DNA from 3 places in the Streptomyces sp. NPDC127108 genome. Region 3 is predicted to be linked to each of the others. Evidence: riboswitches for the same ligand, from Rfam matches in the RefSeq annotation. Region 3 holds a riboswitch; each other region holds the start of a gene.
What was found. Region 3 has a riboswitch for cyclic di-AMP ahead of ACFVHO_RS33305 (transglycosylase family protein). Riboswitches for the same ligand answer to the same signal wherever they lie in the genome.

Region 1: it holds a riboswitch for cyclic di-AMP, as region 3 does, so the genes downstream of both, ACFVHO_RS37185 (M23 family metallopeptidase) here and ACFVHO_RS33305 (transglycosylase family protein) in region 3, are expected to answer to the same signal.
Region 2: it holds a riboswitch for cyclic di-AMP, as region 3 does, so the genes downstream of both, ACFVHO_RS22445 (transglycosylase SLT domain-containing protein) here and ACFVHO_RS33305 (transglycosylase family protein) in region 3, are expected to answer to the same signal.

What each region holds. Positions count from the first base shown of each region.
Region 1 covers NZ_JBHXTE010000065.1:33,951-41,713, forward strand. The annotation lists gene ACFVHO_RS37170 (GNAT family N-acetyltransferase) at 1-81, opposite strand, end outside; gene ACFVHO_RS37175 (HPr family phosphocarrier protein) at 261-542, shown strand; gene ACFVHO_RS37180 (GntR family transcriptional regulator) at 875-1,561, opposite strand; gene ACFVHO_RS37185 (M23 family metallopeptidase) at 1,869-2,696, opposite strand; cyclic di-AMP (ydaO/yuaA leader) riboswitch at 2,710-2,871, opposite strand; gene ACFVHO_RS37190 (M16 family metallopeptidase) at 3,179-4,579, opposite strand; gene ACFVHO_RS37195 (M16 family metallopeptidase) at 4,576-5,952, opposite strand; gene ACFVHO_RS37200 (DNA topoisomerase (ATP-hydrolyzing) subunit A) at 6,370-7,763, shown strand, end outside.
Region 2 covers NZ_JBHXTE010000026.1:2,096-9,858, forward strand. The annotation lists gene ACFVHO_RS22435 (TetR/AcrR family transcriptional regulator) at 1-177, opposite strand, end outside; gene ACFVHO_RS22440 (MBL fold metallo-hydrolase) at 276-1,061, shown strand; gene ACFVHO_RS22445 (transglycosylase SLT domain-containing protein) at 1,135-1,893, opposite strand; cyclic di-AMP (ydaO/yuaA leader) riboswitch at 1,898-2,096, opposite strand; gene ACFVHO_RS22450 (hypothetical protein) at 2,779-3,255, shown strand; gene ACFVHO_RS22455 (carotenoid oxygenase family protein) at 3,521-4,768, opposite strand; gene ACFVHO_RS22460 (PadR family transcriptional regulator) at 4,854-5,369, shown strand; gene ACFVHO_RS22465 (hypothetical protein) at 5,765-6,181, shown strand; gene ACFVHO_RS22470 (MerR family transcriptional regulator) at 6,468-7,229, shown strand; gene ACFVHO_RS22475 (hypothetical protein) at 7,403-7,684, opposite strand.
Region 3 covers NZ_JBHXTE010000050.1:48,126-55,888, reverse strand. The annotation lists gene ACFVHO_RS33325 (exopolyphosphatase) at 1-500, opposite strand, end outside; gene ACFVHO_RS33320 (DUF501 domain-containing protein) at 774-1,295, opposite strand; gene ACFVHO_RS33315 (septum formation initiator family protein) at 1,329-1,832, opposite strand; gene eno (phosphopyruvate hydratase) at 1,934-3,220, opposite strand; gene ACFVHO_RS33305 (transglycosylase family protein) at 3,608-4,327, opposite strand; cyclic di-AMP (ydaO/yuaA leader) riboswitch at 4,332-4,515, opposite strand; gene ACFVHO_RS33300 (transglycosylase family protein) at 4,719-5,804, opposite strand; gene ACFVHO_RS33295 (cytochrome P450) at 5,972-7,258, opposite strand; gene ACFVHO_RS33290 (sel1 repeat family protein) at 7,290-7,763, opposite strand, start outside.

The DNA of each region.
Region 1 (7,763 bases), on a different contig from region 3:
GGGGTAGGGGTGCTGGTCCGCCGGGGCGGGCGCGGCGCTGTCCGACGAGGTCTGCGCTGGGCCGTCCGCCGGGGTCTGCATGGGGCCAGGGTACGGGTCGCGCGGCCGCCCGGGCCGGGGCAGTGTAGGAGTGGTCGAAGGGTGACCGGGTAAGGGACGTACGTCCGTGGCGGGTGGTGACGGACGTCCGGCAAGAGCATTCGGGTCGGCATGAGATAGTGGTCTAGACAAGTGTGAGACACCTGGAAGGGCAGCAACACATGGCTGAGCGCCGCGTCAACGTCGGCTGGGCCGAGGGCCTCCACGCCCGGCCCGCCTCCATCTTCGTCCGTGCGGCCACGGCCGCCGGCGTCCCCGTGACGATCGCCAAGGCCGGCGGCAGCCCGGTCAACGCCGCCTCCATGCTCGGGGTGCTCGGTCTGGGTGCGCAGGGCGGCGAGGAGATCGTGCTCGCTTCGGACGCCGAGGGTGCGGATGCCGCCCTCGACCGCCTGGCGAAGCTGGTCGCCGAAGGGCTCGAGGAGCTTCCCGAGACCGTCTAGTGCGCCTGGCGCTCTGTACGCGGAGAACGCCGCCCGGCACATTCACGAAGGGTCCGTCCTGAATTCAGGACGGACCCTTTGCGTATCCGGCGCGCGTCTCTTCACGCGCCCCTTCGCGCACCTCTTTCGCGCACCTCTTGTTCTCTTGTTCGCGCGTCTCGTCGCATTCTTCGCGCGTCTAGCCGCACGCCTGATGACGCATATGAGGTCGCACGCCTGGCCGTGCATTCGGTCGCACACCTCACACGTATTCGGCGCGTACTCGAATCCGAAATGCAGGCAGCGAAAAATTCCGTCCGCGAACACGTATCTCTTTGTATACGGCGCCGCCGTTAATTCCGGACGCTCACCGTGTTGACGGCATGTTGCGAATCCCTCACACGTCCGGCGCGGGGGCCGATCCGCGGCCGGTGCGCCGCGGGGGTCCGTTCCGCGTGCAGCAGGGTGAGCGTACGGGCCCGCTCGGCGTCGCCGCGGGCCACGGCGTCGACAACGGCGGCGCGCTCGGACCAGGTCTGTGCGGGGGCGGCCTGGGGCTCCGTGACGTACATCCAGGCGATCTTGTGGCGGAGCTGGGTGAGCAGGGTGATCAGGCCGGGGCTCGATGAGGCCTGTGTGAGCGTCTCGTGGAACCAGCCGTCGAGCGAGCGGAGGTCCTCGGCACCGCCGCGCCGGGAGCGCTCCTTGCCGAGCCGGACGAGCCCGCGCAGGACCTTCAGATGGGCGTCGGTGCGGCGCTGGGCGGCGCGGGCGGCCGCCAGGGGCTCCAGGAGCGCACGGATCTCCAGGAGGTCGGCGGCGTCCTGCTCGGTGGGCTCGGCGACGCAGGCGCCCGCGTGCCTGCGGGTCACGACGAAGCCCTCGGCCTCCAGCGTGCGCAGCGCCTCGCGCACGGGGACGCGGGAGACGCCGTAGCGGCGGGCGAGCAGTTCCTCGGTGAGGCGCGTGCCGCGTTCGTAGACACCGGAGACGATGTCGTCCCGGATGGCCGTGCATACCGAGTGCGCGGGAATGCGCATGACGGACCTCCGCTTTAATGCCCGCGAAACGCGTTGGTCGACGCGTCGGCCGACGCGTCGAATGGCGCTCGTTCAACGACTCCATGGACCCTGCCGCCATGAACTCTATTGCAGAAGGCCGGATTTTCCGACGGGAGGCCGGAATCCATGGATATCTTTTGGCCAAAAGGGCGCGCATACGCATGAAAGCCCCGGCTCGGGTGAGCCGGGGCTTTCATGCGTCCGGGAGGGTCCCGGCATCAGGATTCAGACGTTGATGTCGGGATTCGGACGTCGGCGTCGGGATTCGGACGCCCCACGTCGGGGATCAGACGTTGACGCCGTGCGAGCGCAGGTACGCCACGGGGTCGATGTCGGAGCCGTAGTCCGCGCCGGTCCGGGCCTCGAAGTGCAGGTGCGGGCCGCTGGAGTTGCCCGTCGAACCGGAGAGGCCGATCTGCTGGCCCGGGGTGACCGTCTGGCCGACCGTGACGCTGAGGGACGACATGTGGCCGTACTGCGTGTACGTGCCGTCGTTGTGGCGGATCACGACGTTGTTGCCGTAGGCGCCGCCCCAGCCGGCCTCGACGACGGTGCCCGCGGCGACCGCCTGGACCTGGGTGCCGGACGCGGCGTGGAAGTCGACGCCGGTGTGGCTGCCGGAGGACCACATGGCCCCGCCGGTCTTGTAGCCGGTGGAGACGTAGCTGCCGTCGATCGGCGAGACGTAGGAGCCGAGGCGCTTGCGCTCGGCCTCGCGGGCGGCGCGCTCCTTGGCCTCGCGCTCCTTCTGGGCCTTCACCTTCGCGGCGGCCTCGGCCTTCCGCTTGGCCTCGGCGGCCTTGCGCTTGGCCTCTGCGGCATCGGCGCGGGCCTCGGCCTCGGCCTTCTTCTGCGCGGCGGCCTCGACGGCGGCGTGCTTCTGCGCGGCGGCCTGGGCGTCGATCTCGCCGGCCAGGGAGTCGCCGACGGAGATGGACTGGGTGAGGCCGGTGTGCGCGTACTCCGCGGAGCTGCCTTCGGCGGCGAGGGCCGGCGCGGCCAGGCCCGAGATGACTCCGGTGGTGGTGAGCGCGGCGACGCCCGCGGCGCTGGCGGTCGTACGCGAGATGCGGCTCGGACGGCGGTGCTTGCCGGTCGGGCGGGTGAACGCCATGAAGCGGCTGATCCTTTCCTTCCTTCTCGCCTACCGGGTTAGCTGACGGGTTCGGAGCAGGAAGGTCTCCTACGGGCTCCTCGCCTCGCGGCAAGGGGTCCGATTCACCCCAGGGGACGTGTGGGTCCCCGGCTCCCCTGGCTCGCGCCGTACGGGGACTCGGCGATGGCTGTCCGGTGCCGCGGACGCGGCGTACTGCCTGACGGACAGCCGGACCGACGCTAAACGCCTCATCTTTCAATCGACAAACGAATCAGGCCTTTTGTAGCGCACGCCACAGGCCAGACGAGCAACCTCCATGTCAATTCGGACATATGGCGGCATGCAGGGACCCCAGTGGCTTCCTGAGCCGCTGGGGTCCCTGTTCCCACGAGGCGTTGATGCCGCTATGTCCAGCTTTACGTCAGCAGCTCGCCGCGGCCTGTACGCCGCCTTGGACGCCGCCGGAACATCGCCGCATCGCCGCCGGCCGATCCCGGCAATCAGCCGGTGACCACCGTCACTTCACCGATGCCGAGCGCCTTGACGGGCTCCTCGATCTGCGCGGCGTCGCCCACGAGGACCGTCACGAGCCGGTCGTCCGGGAAGGCGCTCACGACGGCCGCGGTGGCCTCCACGGTGCCCGTCTGCGCCAACTGGCGGTACAGGTGGGCCTGGAAGTCGTCCGGCAGGTGCTGCTCGACCTGGTCGGCGAGGGTGGCGGCGACGGCCGCCGCCGTCTCGTACTTCAGCGGGGCGACGCCGACCAGGTTCTGCACGGCGACATCGCGCTCGGGGTCGGTCAGGCCCTCCGCGGCGAGCGTGCGCAGGACCTTCCACAGGTCGTCGAGGGCCGGGCCCGTGTTGGGGGTGTCCACGGAGCCGCTGATGGCGAGCATCGCGGCGCCCGTGGCCCCCTCCGGGGACGTGGGGGCGGCGGAGCGCAGCACCTGGGCGAAGGCACGCACTCCGTAGGTGTAGCCCTTCTCCTCGCGCAGGACGCGGTCCAGGCGCGAGGTGAGGGTGCCGCCCAGGCAGTACGTACCGAGGACCTGCGCGGACCACACGCGGTCGTGCCGGTCCGGGCCGACGCGGCCGATGAGCAGCTGCGTCTGGACGGCGCCGGGGCGGTCCACGATGACGACGCGGCCGCGGTCGTCGGCGGTCACCGGGGGCACCGGGCGCGGCTCGGCCGTCCCGCCGGTCCAGGCGCCGAGGGTGTCGGCGAGGACGGTGTCCAGGTCGATGCCGGTGAGGTCGCCGACCACGACGGCGGTGGCCGTGGCGGGGCGGACGTGCCTTTCGTAGAAGGCGCGTACGGCCGCGGAGTCGATGGCGGAGACCGTCTCCTCCGTGCCCTGGCGCGGGCGCGACATGCGCGCGGACGCCGGGAAGAGCTCCTTGGAGAGCTCCTTGGCGGCGCGGCGCGCCGGGTTGGCGGCCTCGTGCGGGATCTCGTCCAGGCGGTTGCGGACCAGGCGCTCGACCTCGCTGTCGGCGAACGCGGGCGCGCGCAGGGCGTCGGCGAGCAGGCCGAGGGCCTTGGGCAGCCGGGACACGGGCACTTCCAGGGAGACCCGGACGCCGGGGTGGTCGGCATGCGCGTCGAGCGTGGCGCCGCAGCGGTCGAGCTCGGCGGCGAACTCCTCCGCGGAGTGCTTGTCGGTGCCTTCGGAGAAGGCCCTCGCCATGATCGTGGCGACGCCGTCCAGGCCCTTCGGCTCGGCGTCCAGGGGGGCGTCGAGGTGGATCTCCACGGCGACGAGCTGCTGGCCGGGACGGTCGCAGCGCAGCACGGTGAGGCCGTTGCCGAGCGCGCCGCGCTCGGGGGCCGGGAAGGCCCAGGGCCTGGCGGTGCCCGCCTGGGGCTGCGGGTGGAACTGCATCGTTGCGGCCTCGGTCACTTCGCCGTCTCCTCGTCTTCCTCGTCGGTGCCGGCGGCGTCTTCGGGGCTGGTGTCGTCCACGCCCTCGGGGGCGGTGGGTTCGTACACGAGCACCGCGCGGTTGTCGGGGCGCAGGCGGGCCTTGGCGACCTCCTGGACCTCCTCGGCGGTGATGTCGAGGACGCGCTGGACGGCGGTGAGGGCGAGCTGGGGGTCGCCGAACAGGACGGCGTACCGGCACAGTTCGTCGGCGCGGCCCGCGACCGTGCCGAGCCGGTCCAGCCATTCGCGCTCCAACTGGGCCTGGGCGCGCTCCATCTCCTCCGGCGTGGGGCCCTCCGCGGCGAACCGGGCCAGCTCCTCGTCGACGGCGGCCTCGATGACGGGGACCTCCACGTCGCCGGACGTCTTCACGTCCAGCCAGCCCAGGGAGGGCGCCCCGGCAAGGCGCAGCAGGCCGAACCCGGCGGTGACGGCGGTGCGGTCACGGCGCACGAGGCGGTTGTAGAGGCGCGAGGACTCGCCGCTGCCGAGGACCGTGAGCGCCAGGTCGGCGGCGTCGCTCGCGCGCGTGCCGTCCTCCGGGAGGCGGTAGGCGGCCATGAGGGCGCGCGCGGGGACCTCCTCCTCGACGACCTCGCGCAGCTCCTTGCCGATGCGCTCGGGCAGCGAGCCGTCGCGCGGGGGCTGCTTGCCGTCGTGCGAGGGGATGGAGCCGAAGTACTTCTCGACCCAGGCGAGCGTCTGCTCGGGGTCGATGTCGCCGACTACGGAGAGGACCGCGTTGTTGGGCGCGTAGTACGTACGGAAGAACTCCCGCGCGTCCTCGAGGGTGGCCGCGTCCAGGTCGGCCATGGAGCCGATGGGCGTGTGGTGGTAGGGGTGGCCCTCGGGGTAGGAGAGGGCGGTCAGCTTCTCGAAGGCCGTGCCGTACGGAACGTTGTCGTAGCGCTGGCGGCGTTCGTTCTTGACGACGTCCCGCTGGTTCTCCATCGACTCCTCGTCGAGCGCCGACAGGAGCGAGCCCATGCGGTCGGCCTCCAGCCAGAGGGCGAGCTCCAGCTGGTGGGTCGGCATCGTCTCGAAGTAGTTGGTGCGCTCGAAGCTGGTGGTGCCGTTCAGCGACCCGCCGGCGCCCTGCACCAGCTCGAAGTGGCCGTTTCCGTGCACCTGCTTCGAACCCTGGAACATCAGGTGCTCGAAGAGGTGAGCCAGGCCCGTACGGCCCTTGACCTCGTGGCGGGAACCGACGTCGTACCAGAGGCAGACCGCGGCGACCGGGGTCAGGTGGTCCTCGGAGAGCACCACGCGCAGGCCGTTGGCCAGCCGGTGCTCGGTCGCTGTCAGGCCGCCGGAGCCGGCCTCGGCTGTGGCCGTGTGACCCATGGGCATGTACGTCCCTTCGATCGCGAAATCCTCGATGAGTGCTGTCAAGTCCTGCCACTGTAAGCAAGGCCTCGGACCCCTGGCGAAGTTCCCGCTCCGCCCTCGGCGTAGTCGGGTTTCGCCCTCGGCGTGATCCGCCGCGGGCGCGGGCGCCGTCCCGCCGGGCGGGTGAGCGGTGGTGGCGGTGGGGCGGACGGGGCGCGCGCCCAGTGCGGGCGCGCCGTGGGGTCGGTCACGCGCGGTCGGTACGGGTCCGGCGGGCGTTGGGTACGGGCGCGGCGCACGGCCGGTAGGGGTGCGGCGCGCGGTTGACGCGCGCTCGGGGCCCGCCCACCACCGGGTCGTGGTCGGCGTTGTCAGTGGGACAGTCCACAATGGTCGGCGTCAGATCCCGCACTTGTTGGTGAAGGAGCCGCAGCAGCGATGGCCCGCCGCAGCACGAAGACCCCGCCGCCCGACGACTCGTTCGAGGAGAAGATCCTCGACATCGACGTCGTCGACGAGATGCAGGGCTCCTTCCTCGAGTACGCCTACTCCGTCATCTACTCCCGCGCCCTGCCCGACGCCAGGGACGGCCTGAAGCCGGTGCACCGCCGCATCGTGTACCAGATGAACGAGATGGGCCTGCGCCCCGAGCGCGGCTATGTGAAGTGCGCCCGTGTCGTCGGCGAGGTCATGGGCAAGCTGCACCCCCACGGCGACGCGTCGATCTACGACGCCCTGGTGCGCATGGCGCAGCCCTTCTCCATGCGCCTCCCGCTGGTCGACGGCCACGGCAACTTCGGCTCCCTGGGCAACGACGACCCGCCCGCGGCGATGCGGTACACCGAATGCCGCATGGCCGACGCGACCTCCTTGATGACGGAGTCCATCGACGAGAACACGGTCGACTTCGAGCCGAACTACGACGGCCAGGAGCAGGAGCCGGTCGCGCTCCCCGCCGCGTATCCGAACCTCCTGGTGAACGGCTCCTCCGGCATCGCCGTCGGCATGGCGACGAACATGCCGCCGCACAACCTGGGCGAGGTCATCGCCGCCGCCCGGCACCTGATCAAGCACCCGGGCGCCGACCTGGACACGCTGATGCGGTTCATCCCGGGCCCGGACCTGCCCACGGGCGGCCGCATCGTCGGCCTGTCGGGCATCAAGGACGCGTACGAATCGGGGCGCGGCACCTTCAAGATGCGCGCCACGGTCTCCGTGGAGTCGGTGACCGCGCGCCGCAAGGGCCTGGTCGTCACGGAACTGCCCTTCTCCGTGGGCCCCGAGAAGGTCATCTCCAAGATCAAGGACCTGGTCGGCTCGAAGAAGCTGCAGGGCATCGCCGACGTCAAGGACCTCACCGACCGTCAGCACGGCCTGCGCCTGGTCATCGAGATCAAGAACGGCTTCGTCCCGGAGGCCGTCCTGGAGCAGCTGTACAAACTGACGCCGATGGAGGAGTCCTTCGGCATCAACAACGTCGCCCTGGTGGACGGCCAGCCGCTCACGCTCGGCCTCAAGGAGCTCCTCGAGGTCTATCTCGACCACCGCTTCAACGTGGTGCGGCGCCGCAGCGAGTTCCGTCGCGGCAAGAAGCAGGCCCGTCTGCACCTGGTGGAGGGCCTCCTCGTCGCCCTCCTGGACATCGACGAGGTCATCCGCCTCATCCGCTCCAGTGAGAACTCCGCTCAGGCCAAGGAGCGCCTGATGGAGCACTTCTCCCTGAGCGAGGTCCAGACGCAGTACATCCTGGACACGCCGCTGCGCCGCCTCACCAAGTACGACCGCATCGAGCTGGAGTCCGAGCGCGACAAGCTGAAGGCGGAGATCGAGGA
Region 2 (7,763 bases), on a different contig from region 3:
CAGCGTCTCCTTCGTGCCGAAGTGCTTGTGCACCCCCGACTTGCTCATCTCCAGCTCCTCGGCGAGACGGCCGATGGTGATGCCGTCCAGCCCTTCCTCGGAGGCGATCTCGGCGGCGCGGCTGAGGATCCGGCCCCTGGTGGCCTGTGCCTCGGCCGCTGAGCGTCGTGGTGACATGCGCCAACGATAGCGTACGCGCGTACGCTATTGATTTGGAGAACGCTCGTACGCTAAATTCCGTGTCGCTCACCGGAGCGAAGACGAAGGAGTACGAGATGCGGGTACGACGACTGGGCTGGGCCGGGCTGGAGATCGAGGCGGGCGACGGCAGGCGACTGCTGATCGACTACGTGCGGGACCTCTCACCGCTGTTCACCGGATGGAAGCCTGACAAGGGCCTGGCGGAGCCGAGCGGGAAGGCCGCCGCCGCACTGGTCACCCACCTGCACCGGGACCACACCGACGCCTCGGCCCTCGCCGACGCGCTGGTGCCGGGGGCGCCCGTGCTGCGGCCGGCACCCGGCCACGGCGACGAGACGGACAACGTGACGACGCTGCTGGCCGAGCGCGAGCTGGCCCTGCACCGGCTGGCCGCCGAGGCTGTGGACGCCTGGGCCACCCGCGACATCGGGCCGTTCCGCGTCACCGCGGTGCCCGCCGTCGACGGCCTTGGCGACCCACAGCTGAACTGGGTGGTCGAGGCCGACGGGCAGCGGGTCTTCCACGGCGGCGACACGATGTTCCACGGCTCCTGGTGGCTCGTCGCGCGCCGGTTCAGCCCGTTCGACGCGGTCTTCCTGCCCGCGAACGGCCCCGTGGTCGACGCACCGCACCTGCAGCCGCCGAGCCCGTTGCCCGCCGCGATGGACCCGGAGCAGGCCGCCGCGGCAGCGGAGATCCTCGACGCCCGGTACGCGGTGCCGATCCACTACGAGCCGGAACAGCCCGACAAGATCGCGGGCTACACCGAAGTCCTCGACCCGGAGAACGAGTTCCGCGCGCACGCCGGGCCGCGCGCACGCGTCCTGGCCGTGGGGGAGTGGCTGGACCTGGCCACATGATCGGAAGCCCGGCGAGGCAGGGCTGCGCCCCGGTTCAGAGGAAGGCGCGCGGCAGGCGAGGCGGGACGGGGGCCTAGTAGGGGCCGTTGACGTTGTCGATCGAGCCGTAGCGGTCGGCCGCGTAGTTGCAGGCGGCGGTGATGTTGGCGACGGGGTCGAAGCTGTCCATCGACGTGCCGGGCAGGCGGTAGGCGGCGAAGGTCGGGTCGATGACCTGCAGGAGGCCCTTGGACGGGGTTCCCGCGGCGGCGTTGGAGTCCCAGTTGTTGGTGGCCAGCGGGTTGCCTGAGGACTCGCGCATGATGTTGCGGTGGATGCCCTCGTAGGAGGCGGGGATGCCGTGCTGGGCCAGGATGTCGAGCGACTCCTTGATCCAGCCGTCGAGGTCGTTGGTGTACGCCTTCGGGGCCGGGGCGGCGGCGGGCTCGGCGGCGAGCGTGCCGTCACGCTCGGAGCGGTCCGCCCGCCCGTCGGCGGTGTCCGGCTTCTGCGCGGGCTTGGCAGGGTTCTTGCCGCCGAGGGTGAGCTTGAGGCCGGGGCGGATCATCCCCGGGTCGTCGCCCAGAACGCTCCGGTTGTCCTGGTAGAGCTTCTTCCAGCCGCCGCTCACGGAGTGCTCGCGGGCGATCGTGGAAAGAGAGTCACCCGCGGCGACCACATAGGTCTTGGGCGCCGCGGCGGGCTGGGCGGCCGTGCCGGCCTGTGCGGCGGCGGTGGCGTCGGCCGCGCCGAGCACCGGGAGCGCGAGCACGGCCCCGCCGGTGCCCGCGACGGCGATGCCCCGGGCGAGCGGGCTGGACTTGGGGCGGCGGTGCTTTCCCCTTGCAGGCATGACGAATTCCTCTCCGTCGCCTGCGAGGTGAGCTGTCGGGTTCGGACGGGAGATGTCCGGCCGCACATGCGAGTGCGACTTCACCCCGAGCCGTTCCGGAATCCGGACCGGCGTCTTACCTGGGTCCCCCGCTCCTGCCATGCGAAGTGAGTGAGTGGGTGGGAGTGTTTCCGGACAGCGGCAGGATTCGGCGTTCCATCCGGATTGACGGCGACGTTAAGCGAGAAAACGCGGACGGAACAAGACCGGAAATCAAACGGGAAATCAGCGAAGCTCATCCCGGAGATCCACAACCTCTCGCACGCTTTGATCAAAAACCCCAACTTTCTTTGCGTGGAACGGAAGTGCGTTCCACGACTCCCGGCGGGGCGCAGCCGCCCCCGGCCGACCGGCGTGACCCATTTCACTGAATGGAGTGCGGGCCGGAACGTGTCTCGACGGCGCAGCAGAGCGTGCTATTCCGCCCAAGTGCCACACAATGCAGGGAGCACTTCGTGTACGCCATCAATGGCGCGAGAAAGTGAATTCCGGAGCAAAGTCGGACAAACCCTAAAGGTCTGCTTGGTCGCACACCGCTGCTGGTGAGCTGGCAAGGACGCTGATGCCTGCAGCTGGAGCCTTACGCCCACGAGGCCAAGATCTAGCCGTTCGCCCCGGACGCCCACGCTCCTAGGGGCGCCCGCAAGCAGCACCGGCGACCGCGCGTAGCCAGTTTGTCTACCGGCACGAACGGGGGCTGTGAGAAAACCGGCCGTCCGCTGAAATGCCTGAGGCACGGCCTGAACCACCCGCTGCCGACGAGGGCGGGGGTGTGCGCAGTGGCGCCGTGACTCAGCTTCAACTCACGGACGGAGAAACCGTCATGAAGCGAACGGAGAACTTCTCATGAAGCGCAAGATCGCCAAGACACTCGGCACATTGTCGCTGGCGGCGACAACTGTACTGAGTGCAGCCGCAACTGCTCCTGCCGCGGCCCGAGGTGGTACGCCCACCCCGGATCTGGCATTCGCTACTCCGGTTTCTGCAGTAGACACCGAGACACCGGAAACCGACATCCAGGCGAACAGGGGTGCCAATGCGGGAATCAGCAACTCGTGGGGATTCGTCAAGTTCTACCACCGGGGCGACGTGTGGCACATCTACGACGCGGACGCCGACGGATACTGCGTCGTGCAGCACGTGAGGTGGCGTCAGGACGGGCGCTACCGGGCGTACTACCGCCGTGCGTGCGGCAAAGGGACCAATAAATCAGGTGTGTTCAATATCCGTGAGGGAAAGCGGGTCAGGCTGAGTATCTGCCTGGCCCGCAAGGGGCATCCGATCGCCAGGTGCAGCAGCGGCCACGCCTACGGCAGGGCCTGATCGGACCCGCGCCCAAAGACCGTCCCGTAACTGCCCCGGCAGGGGCGGCCCAGGGGGCAGCCCGTGGTGAGACGGCCGACGCGTCGGCACTGCGAGCCCCGCAGGTGCAGTTCATGGACGCTTCGTATGACGACCTGTGGCCCGGTCGGCGGCGTGCGGCCGGGAATTCCCCGGCAGCGTGAGTGAGCGGCCGACGTCGGGGGAGTGGTGAACACCGCGCATGCCGTGACGGGTGCTGCCGCTGTGCTCCCCCCCGGGGGGGGGCTCAGTCCGCGATCCAGTTGCCGTGGAACCCTTCCGGCACGCGGGCGGGGAGGTGCACCGTCGCCACCGGTTTCCGCAGGTCGGTGGCGTCCAGGATCACCAGATCGCTTCCGTCGCGTGCGCGGTCGTAGACGTACGCGATGAGCCAGTTCGGGGGCGCGAACACGGCTTCGGAGGGACGATATCCCTCGCCGGGCTCGAACGCGGTCGAACCGCCCGCGTGGAGGTCGTACCGCACGATCGCGTCGCGCCCGGTGACGTGGCCGTACCGGACATCGAGGCCCGCGAACCGGTCGTCGATGCGCGGGAATTCAACCGGGCGGTCGTCGATCTGCTCCTCGCGGACACCTCCCGTACGCAGGTCGATCGTCCACCGCCACAGGACCGAGGGCGACTCCAGGGCCTCGCTCCACGACAGCCGGGGATGCCGCACCGCGTGCAGCACGATCGCGTCCCCCGCGTCGTGTGCGTTGAGCGTGTGGAGCACGACGCACGGGTCGATCGGGAACCAGCGCACCCGGGCGCGCGGGTCGTGCCGTGGCAGCACACCGATCCGCGCCTGGAAGCCCTCGTCCCATTCGTAGGGCATGCCGGGACCGGGAGCGAACACCATCGGCATTTCCAGGAACACCACGTGACGGCTGGTGATCGCGAAGTCGTGCATCATCGTGGGGCCTTGTACGTCGATCGACCGCGACAGCACCAACTCGCCGCGTGCGTCCGCACGGTGGTAGGTCAGATACGGCTCCTGCCAGTCGTAGCCGAAGAAGTGCAGCTCGCCGGTCTCCGGGCAGATCTTCGGGTGCGCGGTCATCGCCGTGGTGAGCTTGCCGTTGAAGTCGTAGGGCCCGACGGTCTCCAGTTCGTGCGTCACCTCGTACGGCAGCGCGCTCTCGACGAGCGCGAGGGTCTTCCCGGCATGGTTCACGACATGCGTGTTCGCCACCGACGCCGTCCGGTCCGCCGTGCCGTCCTCCCGGTACTCCTGGACCGCCGGGTCCTCGAAGCTGCGGGTGCGGACCCAGCGGTTGCGGTACCAGGCGGCCCGCCCGTTCTCCAGCCGGACCCCGTGGATCATCCCGTCACCGACGAACCAGTGCGCGGACTCCTCGCGCGGGTTCGGCCCGTTGCGCAGGTACCAGCCGTTCAGCTCGGGCGGTATCGCCCCGGTGACGGGCAGGTCGTACGCGGTCAGCTCGTCGTGGACGGAGGCGTAGTTCCCCTTGAGATGGAAGGTGGTCGTAGCCATGGGACCTCCTGACATGTCAATGTTGACATGTCAAAACTAGAAGGTCTGGATTCGACCTGTCAACAATGGAAGGTAGAGTTCACGCATGAGCCTTCGACATGCCGTCCTCGGCCTGCTGTCCGAGGAGCCCGGCAGCGGCTGGGACCTGATGCAGAAGTTCGACAACTCGCTTCGCCACGCGTGGGCGGCCACCCAGAGCCAGGTCTACGGCGAGCTGGCCAAGCTCGCCGACACGGGACTGATCGCAGTGATCGAGGAGGGACCGCGGGGCCGGAAGGTCTACGAGATCACCGAGGACGGCCGCGTCGAACTGCGGCGCTGGATGATCGACGTGGCACCTCGCCCCCGACGCGACGACCTGATCCTGCGCGTGTTCTTCCTCAACGCCATCAGCCCGGCCGAGGCCCGCGAGTTCTTGGGTCACATCGCGAAGGCGGCCGACGAACGGCACGAGGAGCTGCGCGAGGTGCGCGACCAGACCGACTGGAGCGACGACGCGCTGTCGGTCTACGGCGCGTTGGCGCTGGAGTGGGGCCTCCGCTTCGAGGCCATGCACCGGGACTGGGCCGAGTGGGCCCGGACGAAGCTGGTGGAGCAATAGCCGAGCACGGGAATGGTCACGAGTTTCCGCAGCGCCGCGCATGACAGCAGGCCGATCATGCTCACCGCCCTGGCGGCCGCCGACCGGCGCGCAAGAAGCTGAGAACCCGTCCTTGAACCTCTCGGGTGAGGCTCGTGAGGTGGGTGCGCATCTTCCACCTGGACCAAGTCCGATTCCTTCTTGCGAGGTGGTCTTGCGCGCGCAACTGGTACGCGGAGAATCGCAGGATGGACGCAGGTACCGCAGCGGTTATGGGCGCTCTAGCTGGTTCCGTTGGGACGATCGGAGCCTCCTTCACCATCGGGCGGGCTCAGCGTGAAGGCGCACGGATAGCAGCTCGCTCTGAGCATCGCCGAGCCCGCATAGAGTCCCGCCACAGCAGCTATAGGTCCTTGATGATTGCAGCGGTGGCCGTGTTCACCCATGCCCGTGACCTGCCAGAGGTGGCGGAAGACGCACTAGGAGTCATCACTCCCGAATTTGCTGCCGACTGCGAACGCCTACGCGATCATTACGGCGCTGTTCGCATCGAGGTGTCCCTCGCTGGCCCTGCGATGGTGTCGAAAGTCGCCTTGGAATTGGAGGATCACGTGTACCGCCTGGCAATAGCAGCGCGCTCCGTTGCCGATGGTGCTGCGGACCCATCTGAGGAAGTTCGTCGAACAGCGCTGGAGAGGGCTCGTACGGCATATTTGCAAATGAACTATATGAGTGACTCGATGCTTCGCCTCACCGAGCTAACCCGTCTCGCTCTCGAGGATGATGGAAGCAACCGAAGGCTTCGCGAGAAGCCCGATTTGAACCGCCCGTAGCCGTCTCAGACGGCTCCAACGGGTCCTCCGGCGCAGCGAACGATGGCAAGCCGGGTGGCGGCTCGTCGACGACGGCCAGGGCAAGGTCCACAACATCGTCGAGTCACGAGCCGCACGAAGGGCTTGAATCGTCAGCACGCCAGTCGCGGGGTTCATGTGCAAGACCTTTCCAGGTTCAAGGACAGGTTCTGAGAGCTGGGCTTGAGGCTGCCGCAGCGGAAGCCTCTACCGTCCTGAGCAGGGCCGGAGATTCCGGCCCGGTGAAGCACGCGTGAGGGAGGCGGCGATGGCCTGGCCGATCGCGGAGGTCGCCCGGATGTCGGGCGTGACGGCCCGGACACTACGGCACTACGACGAGATCGACCTGCTGCCGCCGGCCTGGATCGGGGCGAACGGCCACCGCTACTACGAGGAGCGTCAACTGCTGCGGCTGCAGCAGGTTCTCGTGCTGCGGACGCTGGGCCTGGGGCTGCCCGAGATCGGCCGGATCCTGGCCGCGCAGGTCGACGAGCTGGAGGCCCTGCGGGGCCATCACCGTCGGCTGCTCGCCGAGCGCGACCGGCTCGACGCCCTGGCCGGCACCGTCTCCCGCACGATCACCGAACTGGAGCAGTCCAGGAAGGACGGCACAGACATGATCGGCATCAGCCGGCCGGAGAACCTGTTCGAGGGCATCCGGTCCACCCAGTGCATGAAGGTCCTGCACGGTTTCCCGGAGCTGGTCGGGGCCGTCGAGCGGCACACCGCGGCGCTGAGCAAGGACGAGATCGAGGCCGACGAGCGCGAGCGCACGGCGCAGATGATCCGGCTGGCCGAGCTGTTGGCCACCGGCCGGCCCGCCGACGCCGACGCGGTGCAGGCCGAGATCGACGCCCAGTACCGGACGTTGGCCCGGAGCCGGGCAGCCACCGCCGAGGAGTACCTCGCGATCGGGCGCTGCTGCGTGGAGAACGAGCACTGGCGCGCGGCGTACGAGTCGATCGCGCCGGGCCTGGCCGCGTACCAGCGGGCCGCCATCGAGGCGTACGCCGCAACTCGGCTGCGCTGAGCCGGGACCGGGCCGCCGCCACGGGGGTGCGGCGGCCCGATCCATGTGCACGGCAGGGCGGCCGGCGACCGGGCGACCTCGTCCTGTGTTCCGATCTCATCGCGGCGCAGGACGCGCGAAGCGGGCCCGGACATCCCCCTTCGTGTCCGGACCCGCGACCATCGACGGTCAGATCAGCACCTGCCGCCGACCCGGCCGTTGCGGACCTTCACCAGCTTTCCCGGATAGTTCCAGGTCACCTTCTTGGAGCTGCGCTTCTTCACGCTCACGCACCGGTCCGGATTGCTCTTGATCTCCAGGTGGTAGGTGAACTTGCGGCCGCACCTGTTCTTGAGGGTGAGCTTGTCGGTATAGCCCCAGGTGTTCAGCTTCCCGTGCCGCGCGCAGCGGCGTACCTTCCCGCTCCCGCGCTTCTTCCACGGGATGCTCGACCGGAGTTCGGTCTGGGCGGACACCGACTGCTGGCCAGAAGACTTGACGTCACCCGCTGCCGGAGCCGGCGCGGACGTCCCGACTCGATCCGCGGCAGGTGCC
Region 3 (7,763 bases):
CGTACGCAGCCGACGTCCACGGAGCGGGCCGCGCGGACCCGGTCGTCGCCGACGACGAACTCCGTGGAGCCGCCGCCGATGTCGACGACGAGGTAGGGGCCCCGCATGTCCGGGTGGCCCTTGAGCTCCCTGGTCGCGCCCGTGAAGGAGAACTCGGCCTCCTGGTCGCCGCTGATCACCTCCGGTTCGACGCCGAGGATGTCGAGGACGCCGCGCACGAAGTCGTCGCGGTTCTCGGCGTCGCGGCTGGCGGAGGTGGCGACGAAGCGGAGGCGCTCCGCGCCGTGTTCCTTGATGACCTCGGCGTACTCGCGGCAGGCCGCGAACGTCCGCTCCAGCGCCTCCGGGGCGAGCCGTCCCGTCCGGTCCACGCCCTGCCCCAGCCGGACGATCTCCATCCGGCGGTCCAGGTCGACGAGTTGCCCCGTCCCGGGGTCGGCGTCGGCCACGAGCAGGCGGATCGAGTTCGTACCGCAGTCGATGGCTGCCACGCGGGTCATTCGAGGTTCTCCTTGTCGTTTGGGGCACCGCCCGCCGTGGGCTGTGCCCACCCGTGCCGCCCCTGGCGGCCCAGTTGCCCACAGCGGGGGGGGACGACAGCAGCGGGTCGCCCCGTGGACGCGGCGCCGGGAGCGCCCGCCCAGCCGCCCAGCCGCCCAGCCGCCCAGCCGCCCACGGTGAAGATACGGCCCACCGCAGGTAGTAAGGGCGGGCGGGTGGGGAATGCCCGTCGCGGAGCGGCGGGCCAGGGTCACCCCGGTGCCGGGTGCGGATCAGTCCTGGGACGCGCCCACGCACGGGCCCTTGCGCCACCACTCCGGCAGCATCGCGATGGCTTCGTCGCCCAGAGGATTAACCCCGGGGCCCGCGGCCAACGAGTGGGCCACGAGGACGTGCAGGCACTTCACGCGGTCCGGCATGCCCCCGGCCGAGGGGAAGCCCTCGAGGACCTCGATGGAGTCGCGCCGCGCGATGTAGTCCTCGTGGGCGGCCCGGTACGCGGCGGCAAGATCGGGGGCGGTCGCGAGCCGCTCCGTCATCTCCTTCATGACGCCGTTGGCTTCGAGCGTCCCGATCGCGGACGCGGCCCGCGGGCACGTGAGGTAGTACGTCGTGGGGAACGGCGTGCCGTCGGGCAGCCGCGGCGCCGTCTCGACCACGTCCGGGTTGCCGCAGGGGCAGCGGTGGGCGATCGCGCGCAGACCGCGCGGCGGGCGCCCGAGCTGCTCCTGGAACGCGGTGATGTCGGCGTCCGTGGGCGCGGTGGGCTCGGTCTGGGGCGGGGGCGTCTGCATGCCTGTCTTTCGGTTCGTACTGAACTGGCTGTGTCAATTGTCGTCGGCGCGACCGGCGGCGCCGACCCTGTCGGCCTCGTCCACGCCGTCCCAGACGTTCGCGTACCAGGGCCGGTCCGCGGCCCCCTCGTCGCCGCGGTGGTCCGCCGCGGCCGCGGGGTCGATGACGGTGAACCCGGTCTCGCCCGGCATCACGTAGTGCAGCCGGTCCCGGACGCGCTGCTCGGCGTACGCGTCGTCCTGCCAGCGGGCCTTCTCGTCGCGCAGCCGCTCCACGTTCTCGCGGTGCTCGGACTGCTTCTGCCGCTGCTCGGCGATCTCGGCGCGCTGCGAGACGTACTGCCTCATCGGGTAGGCGAGCGCCACGACCAGCGAGCAGACGACGAGCACGAGGAGCGCGGCGCGGCCGGTGAGCCGGGAGCGGCGGGCCTGGCGCTTGGTCTGCGAGCGGTAGACGCGCTCGGCGGTCTGCTCGCCGAGCAGCCGCAGCCGGGTCGCCGTGGAGAACCGGTCCTTGTCCCGGACTTTCCCGGCCATGTGTCTCGCCTCCCCAGTACGCGCGTACGTCCCCGCACACGGTACGGGACCGAGTACGGGGACGTACGTACGACTGGCTAGGGCTTAGCCCGCCTAGAGCCTCAGCCCTTGAAGCGCGGGAACGCCGAGCGGCCCGCGTACACCGCCGCGTCGTCGAGGATCTCCTCGATGCGAAGGAGCTGGTTGTACTTGGCGACGCGGTCCGAGCGGGCCGGGGCGCCGGTCTTGATCTGGCCGCAGTTCACGGCGACGGCGAGGTCGGCGATGGTGACGTCCTCGGTCTCGCCGGAGCGGTGCGACATCATGCACTTGAAGCCGTTGCGCTGGGCCAGCTCGACGGCGTCCAGGGTCTCGGTCAGCGAACCGATCTGGTTGACCTTCACCAGGAGGGCGTTGGCGGAGCCCTCCTCGATGCCGCGGGCCAGGCGCTCGGGGTTGGTGACGAAGAGGTCGTCGCCGACGATCTGGACCTTGTCGCCCAGCTTGTCGGTGATGACCTTCCAGCCCGCCCAGTCGTCCTCGAACAGCGGGTCCTCGATGGACACGAGCGGGTACGCGGCGACGAGCTCGGCGTAGTACTCGGTCATCTCGGCGGCCGAGCGGGACTTGCCCTCGAACTCGTACTTGCCGTCCTTGTAGAACTCGGACGCGGCGACGTCGAGCGCGAGCGCGATCTGCTCGCCGGGGACGTAACCGGCCTGCTTGATGGCCTCGACGATGAGGTCGAGGGCGGCGCGGTTCGACTCCAGGTTCGGCGCGAAGCCGCCCTCGTCGCCGAGGCCGGTGGACAGGCCCTTGGTCTTCAGGACCTTCTTCAGCGTGTGGTAGACCTCGGCGCCCCAGCGCAGCGCCTCGGAGAAGGACTCCGCGCCGATCGGGGCGATCATGAACTCCTGGATGTCGACGTTGGAGTCCGCGTGGGACCCGCCGTTCAGGATGTTCATCATCGGAACGGGCAGCAGGTGCGCGTTCGGGCCGCCCAGGTAACGGAACAGCGGCAGGTCGGAGGCCTCGGACGCGGCGTGGGCGACGGCGAGGGAGACGCCGAGGATGGCGTTGGCGCCGAGCGAGCCCTTGTTGTCGGTGGCGTCGAGGTCGAACATCGCCTGGTCGATCAGGCGCTGCTCGGTGGCGTCGTAGCCGACGAGCTCCGGGCCGATCTGCTCGATGACGGCGAGGACGGCCTTCTCGACGCCCTTGCCGCCGTAGCGGTTGGCGTCTCCGTCACGCAGTTCGATGGCCTCGAAGGCACCGGTGGAGGCGCCGGACGGGACCGCGGCGCGGCCGGTGGACCCGTCGTCGAGGCCGACCTCGACCTCGACCGTGGGGTTGCCTCGGGAGTCCAGGATTTCCCGGGCTACGACGACGTCGATGGACGGCACGAGCATCTCCTTCTGGGATGTGACGCTAGGGGCGCATGGCGTGCACCACTGGGGGCGCGGGCTTGCGCATGGCTTGCATGGTCTTCATCGGCCCTGCGTCTCCTGAGCCTAACGGGCCCGGGAGCTTCGGCCAGCCGACCGCCCGCCCCGTGGGACGGCCATCGGGCCAATTCCCTGGGAATCCGGACGGAACCACAGGTTCTTACCGGCCGGTAGCTTCGCCCTGGGCGTACTCCGGGACCGGCGGGACCGCCCCGGACAGCACCTCGCCCCGGTGCGTACGGGGGATACGCGCACCGGGGCGAGGGAGACCCGTGGGGACGGGGGCGCTCCGCGGGGCGGAGCGGGGGCCCTGTCCGGACGGGCCGGACAGGGCGCGGGTCGGGCTCAGGCTCAGCTGAGGTGCAGCTGCTGGCCCGGGTAGATCATGTCGGCGTCGGAGATGATGTCGCCGTTGAGCTTGTACACCTTGTGCCAGCCGCCCTTGACGTCGTGCTCGTCGGCGATCTTGGACAGGGTGTCGCCCGTCTTGACCTTGTACTCGCCGTCGCCCTTCTTCACGACCTTGCCGGTCGGGGTCTGGACGGTCTTCTTCGACTCGGTCTGCGGGGCGGCCTGCTGCGGCTTCGGCTGCGGCTTGGCCTGCTGCTGCGGCTGAGCCTGCTGCTGCGGCTGCTGCTGGGGCTTGGCCTGCTGCTGGGGCTGCTGCTGCGGCTTCTCGGCACCGCCGCCGTTGTACGGGGCGCTGGTGAGGCCCACGCCACAGCTCGGCCAGGCACCCTTGCCCTGGCCCGCGAGGACCTTCTCGGCGATCTCGATCTGCTGGGCCTTGGAGGCCTTGTCGGCGGTGGCCGCGTACTTCGTACCGCCGTAGGCGGCCCAGGTGGAGGCGGAGAACTGCACGCCGCCGTAGTAGCCGTTGCCGGTGTTGATGGACCAGTCGCCGCCGGACTCGCACTGGGCGACCCGGTCCCACTGGTCGACGGTGGCGGCGTTCGCGGTGCCCGCGGCCATCAGCGGGGCGGCGACGGCGGCGCCGGTGACACCGACGACGGCGGCCGCACGGGTGGCCTTGGACGGACGACGGTGCTTGCCCTTGCCGGAAAGCAGCATGGAGTGATCCCCTCACCGACGCCTGCGAGGTGAGCTGTCGGGTTCGGGCGGGTGAGTGCCCGGCCGTACGGCTTCCGTACGACTTCACCCCTAGCCGGTCCTGCGCGTCGCGCGGCCGCTGGCCGCTCAACGCGTGGGCCCGGCGCTTACCTTGGGTCCCCCGCTCCTGCCTTCGGCGCTCGAAGCGACGACTGTTCCCGTCCGGCCGTTGGCAGGATTCGGCGTACCGACCGGCGGGGCCCGCTGTGGCGAGCGGTCACGACCGTAGACAGGCAATCACCGGAATTTCAAAGACGATCAGGGCTTCTGAGACCCATCTCTCACTTGCCTCTCACCGTCTTTAAACCGGACATTCACCCCGAACCGCCGGCCAACTTCCGCCCCGGTATGCCTACTTCCGGTCCGCTTCGGCGGCCTGGCGCTCCCTCAGGTCAAGTCGCTGACCGGGGAGGATGAGATCCGGGTCACCGCCAACGGTCCGCTTGTTCTCGGCGTAGAGAGTGGACCAGCCGCCGTCAAGGTCGTGCCGGTCGGCGATCTGCGAGAGGTTGTCGCCGGAGCGGACCGTGTAGGTGTCCGCGGGGTCGGCGGCGTCACGCGAGTCGCGCCCTTCACCACGCGACGCGTGGCGGCCCGCGGAGCCCGCGCCACCCTGCTGTGCCCCGTCGGCCTCGTCGGCGCTGGAGCCGCGGTGGCGGCCGGACGGAGACTCGGACGAGGAGTCCTCGGAGCCGTCCGCGGAGTCGTCGGCGCCGGACGGCTCGCGGCCCGCCTCGGACCCGGCGTCGGGCGAAGTGGTGTCGCGGTCGCCGGACTTGCCGTCCTCGCCCGCACCCTTCTCGCCCTTCTGCCCGCCCTTGTCGCGTTCGTCACGCTCGTCGGCCGAGTCGCTATTGTCGGGCTTGCGGTGTTTGCCGGTTTCCTTGCCCGTGGCGCCCTCGTCGCTCGCGTCGGCGGAGTCCTCGGCGTCCTTGCCGCCCTTCTCGCCGCTCTTCCCGTCGTCCTTGGAGTCCTTGGAGTCCCGCGAGTCCTTGGAGCCGTCGGACGGCTCCGAGGGCTCGGACGGCGTGACCGGGAGGCCCGGGTCGACGTCGGCGGCCTCGCCGCCCTTGCTGAGGCCCGCGGCCGGGCCGCAGTTCGGCCACGCGGCGGGGCCCTGGTCGGCCAGGATCTTGTCGGCGACGGCGATCTGCTGGGAGCGGCTCGCCTGGTCGGCGCTCGGCGCGTAGGCGAGGCCGCCGTAGCTCTCCCAGGTCTCCTGCGTCAGCTGCAGACCGCCGTAGTACCCGTCGCCCTTGGCGCTCCACGCGCCGCCGCTCTCGCACTCCGCGACCTTGTCCCACGTCGTGGCGTCGGCGGCGTGCGCGCCCGTGGCGCCGAGCAGCGGGATGGCGATGGCGGATCCGGTGACGCCCGCCGCGACGACGATCGCCGGGGCCTGGCGGGGACGGCGGTGACGGCCTTGGCCGGAGAGCATGCACGTGCCTTTCGAGCGACGACAAGAACAGCTGCGACACGTGGTGCCGAGGGGTGCCGAGCCGTCGTGAACGTAGCCGCAGTCGAACGTCAGTCACAAGTCGATGCAGCGCAGATCACGTGAAAGTCACAGTCTTGACGGTACGTCAGGCACGCGCCGCTCCCCCGTCAGCGGCCGGGCGGCGTGAACGTCACCGGCAAGGTCCGCAGGCCACGCATGATGAGCCCGCCGCGCCACCTCAACTCCTCGGGATCGACGGCGAGTTGCAGGTCGGGCAGCCTGCGGAGCAGCGTCGCGAGCGCCGTCTGGCCCTCCAGGCGGGCCAGCGGGGCGCCGAGGCAGTAGTGGATGCCGTGGCCGTATCCGAGGTGCTGGTTGTCGGCCCGGGACAGGTCGAGGAGGTCGGGGTCGGGGAAGCGGGCCGGGTCGCGGTCGGCGGCGGCGAGGACGACGAGGACGGGGTCGCCCGCGGCGATGTCCTGGCCGCCGATCCGCAGCGGCTCGGTGGCGAAGCGCCAGGTGGCCAGTTCCACGGGCCCGTCGAAGCGGAGCAGCTCCTCGACGCCGGTCTCCAGGAGCGCGGTCTCCCCCGCGGCGAGGGACCGTTGCAGCCGCTCGCGCTGCTCGGGGTGGGTCAGCAGCGCGTACGTGCCGTTCCCGATGAGGTTGACGGTCGTCTCGAACCCGGCGAAGAGAAGGATGAACGCCATCGCGGCGGCCTCGTTCTCGGTGAGGTGCTCGCCGTGGTCGGAGGCGCGGATGAGGCCGGAGATCAGGTCGTCGCCCGGCTCGGCCCGCTTGCGGTGGATGAGGTCCGCGAGATAGCCGCGCATCTTCTTCACCGACCGCGCGACCCCGCCCCGGGGCCCTCCCCCGTGCCGGATCATCATGCCCGCCCAGTCCCGGAAGTCGTCCTGGTCCTCGCGGGGCACGCCGAGCAGGTCGCAAATGGCATAGATGGGGAGCGGGAAGGCGAACTCGTGGATGAGGTCGGCGGTGCCTTCCTGGGCGAACCGATCGATGAGCTGGTCCGTCAGCTCCTGCACGCGGGGCGCGAACTCGGCCACCCGGCGCGGGGTGAACGCCTTCGACACCAGGCGGCGCAGGCGGGTGTGGTCCGGCGGGTCGATGTTGAGCAGATGCGTCATCAGCTCGGCCTTGCGCTCGCCCGGGATGCCCGTCTTGCCCTTCGCGTGCGCGGGCTCGTCGTGGTGCGCCGGGTTCTTGCTGAGGCGCTGGTCGGCGAGCGCCTGCCGGGCGTCCGCGTAGCGGGTGACCAGCCAGGCCTCCACTCCGCTGGGGAGTTCCGTCCGGTGCACGGGGGCGTGCTCGCGGAGCCAGGCGTACGCGGGGTAGGGGTTGCTCGCGAACTCCCAGGTGAAGAGGTCCGGGGCGGGGGTCCCCGGCGGGGCCGGGGTGCCGTGGGGGCAGGCGGACGGGGCCTTGTCGTGCATGGGTCGACCGTATACGGGGGGCGGGGGCGGGTCAGGGGGAGGCGGGCGGGGTGGGGCGGCGTCCGGGCGGAGGGGCGGGAGGGGCGGGAGGGGCGGGAGGGGCGGGAAGGCCGAACCGCCGGAGGGGCGGCGGGACCTTCCTGCGTGGCCTCTCGGGCACGGGCCGGGCTTGGGCCGTGGGCTCCGCGGGCTCGTCGGTCTCGGCCGGGTCCTCGGTCCCGGAGGGCTGCTCGGTCCCGGAAGGCTGCCCGGTCCCGGAGGGCTGCACGGCCTCGGGGGGCAGCGTGATCCCGACCCGCAGGACGTTCAGGGCGAAGGCCGCGTCGCGGTCCCCTGCCTCGGCCGCCGCGCGGTACCAGCGGACGGACCGCTCCACCCGGCCCGGCCGCAGTATCAGCTCGGCCAGATGGAACGCCGCCTGCGGGTCACCGGCCTCGGCCCCCTCGGTGAGCCAGTGCCGGGCGCGGTCGCGGTGCAGCTTGCCGAGCGTGATGTACGCGTCCTG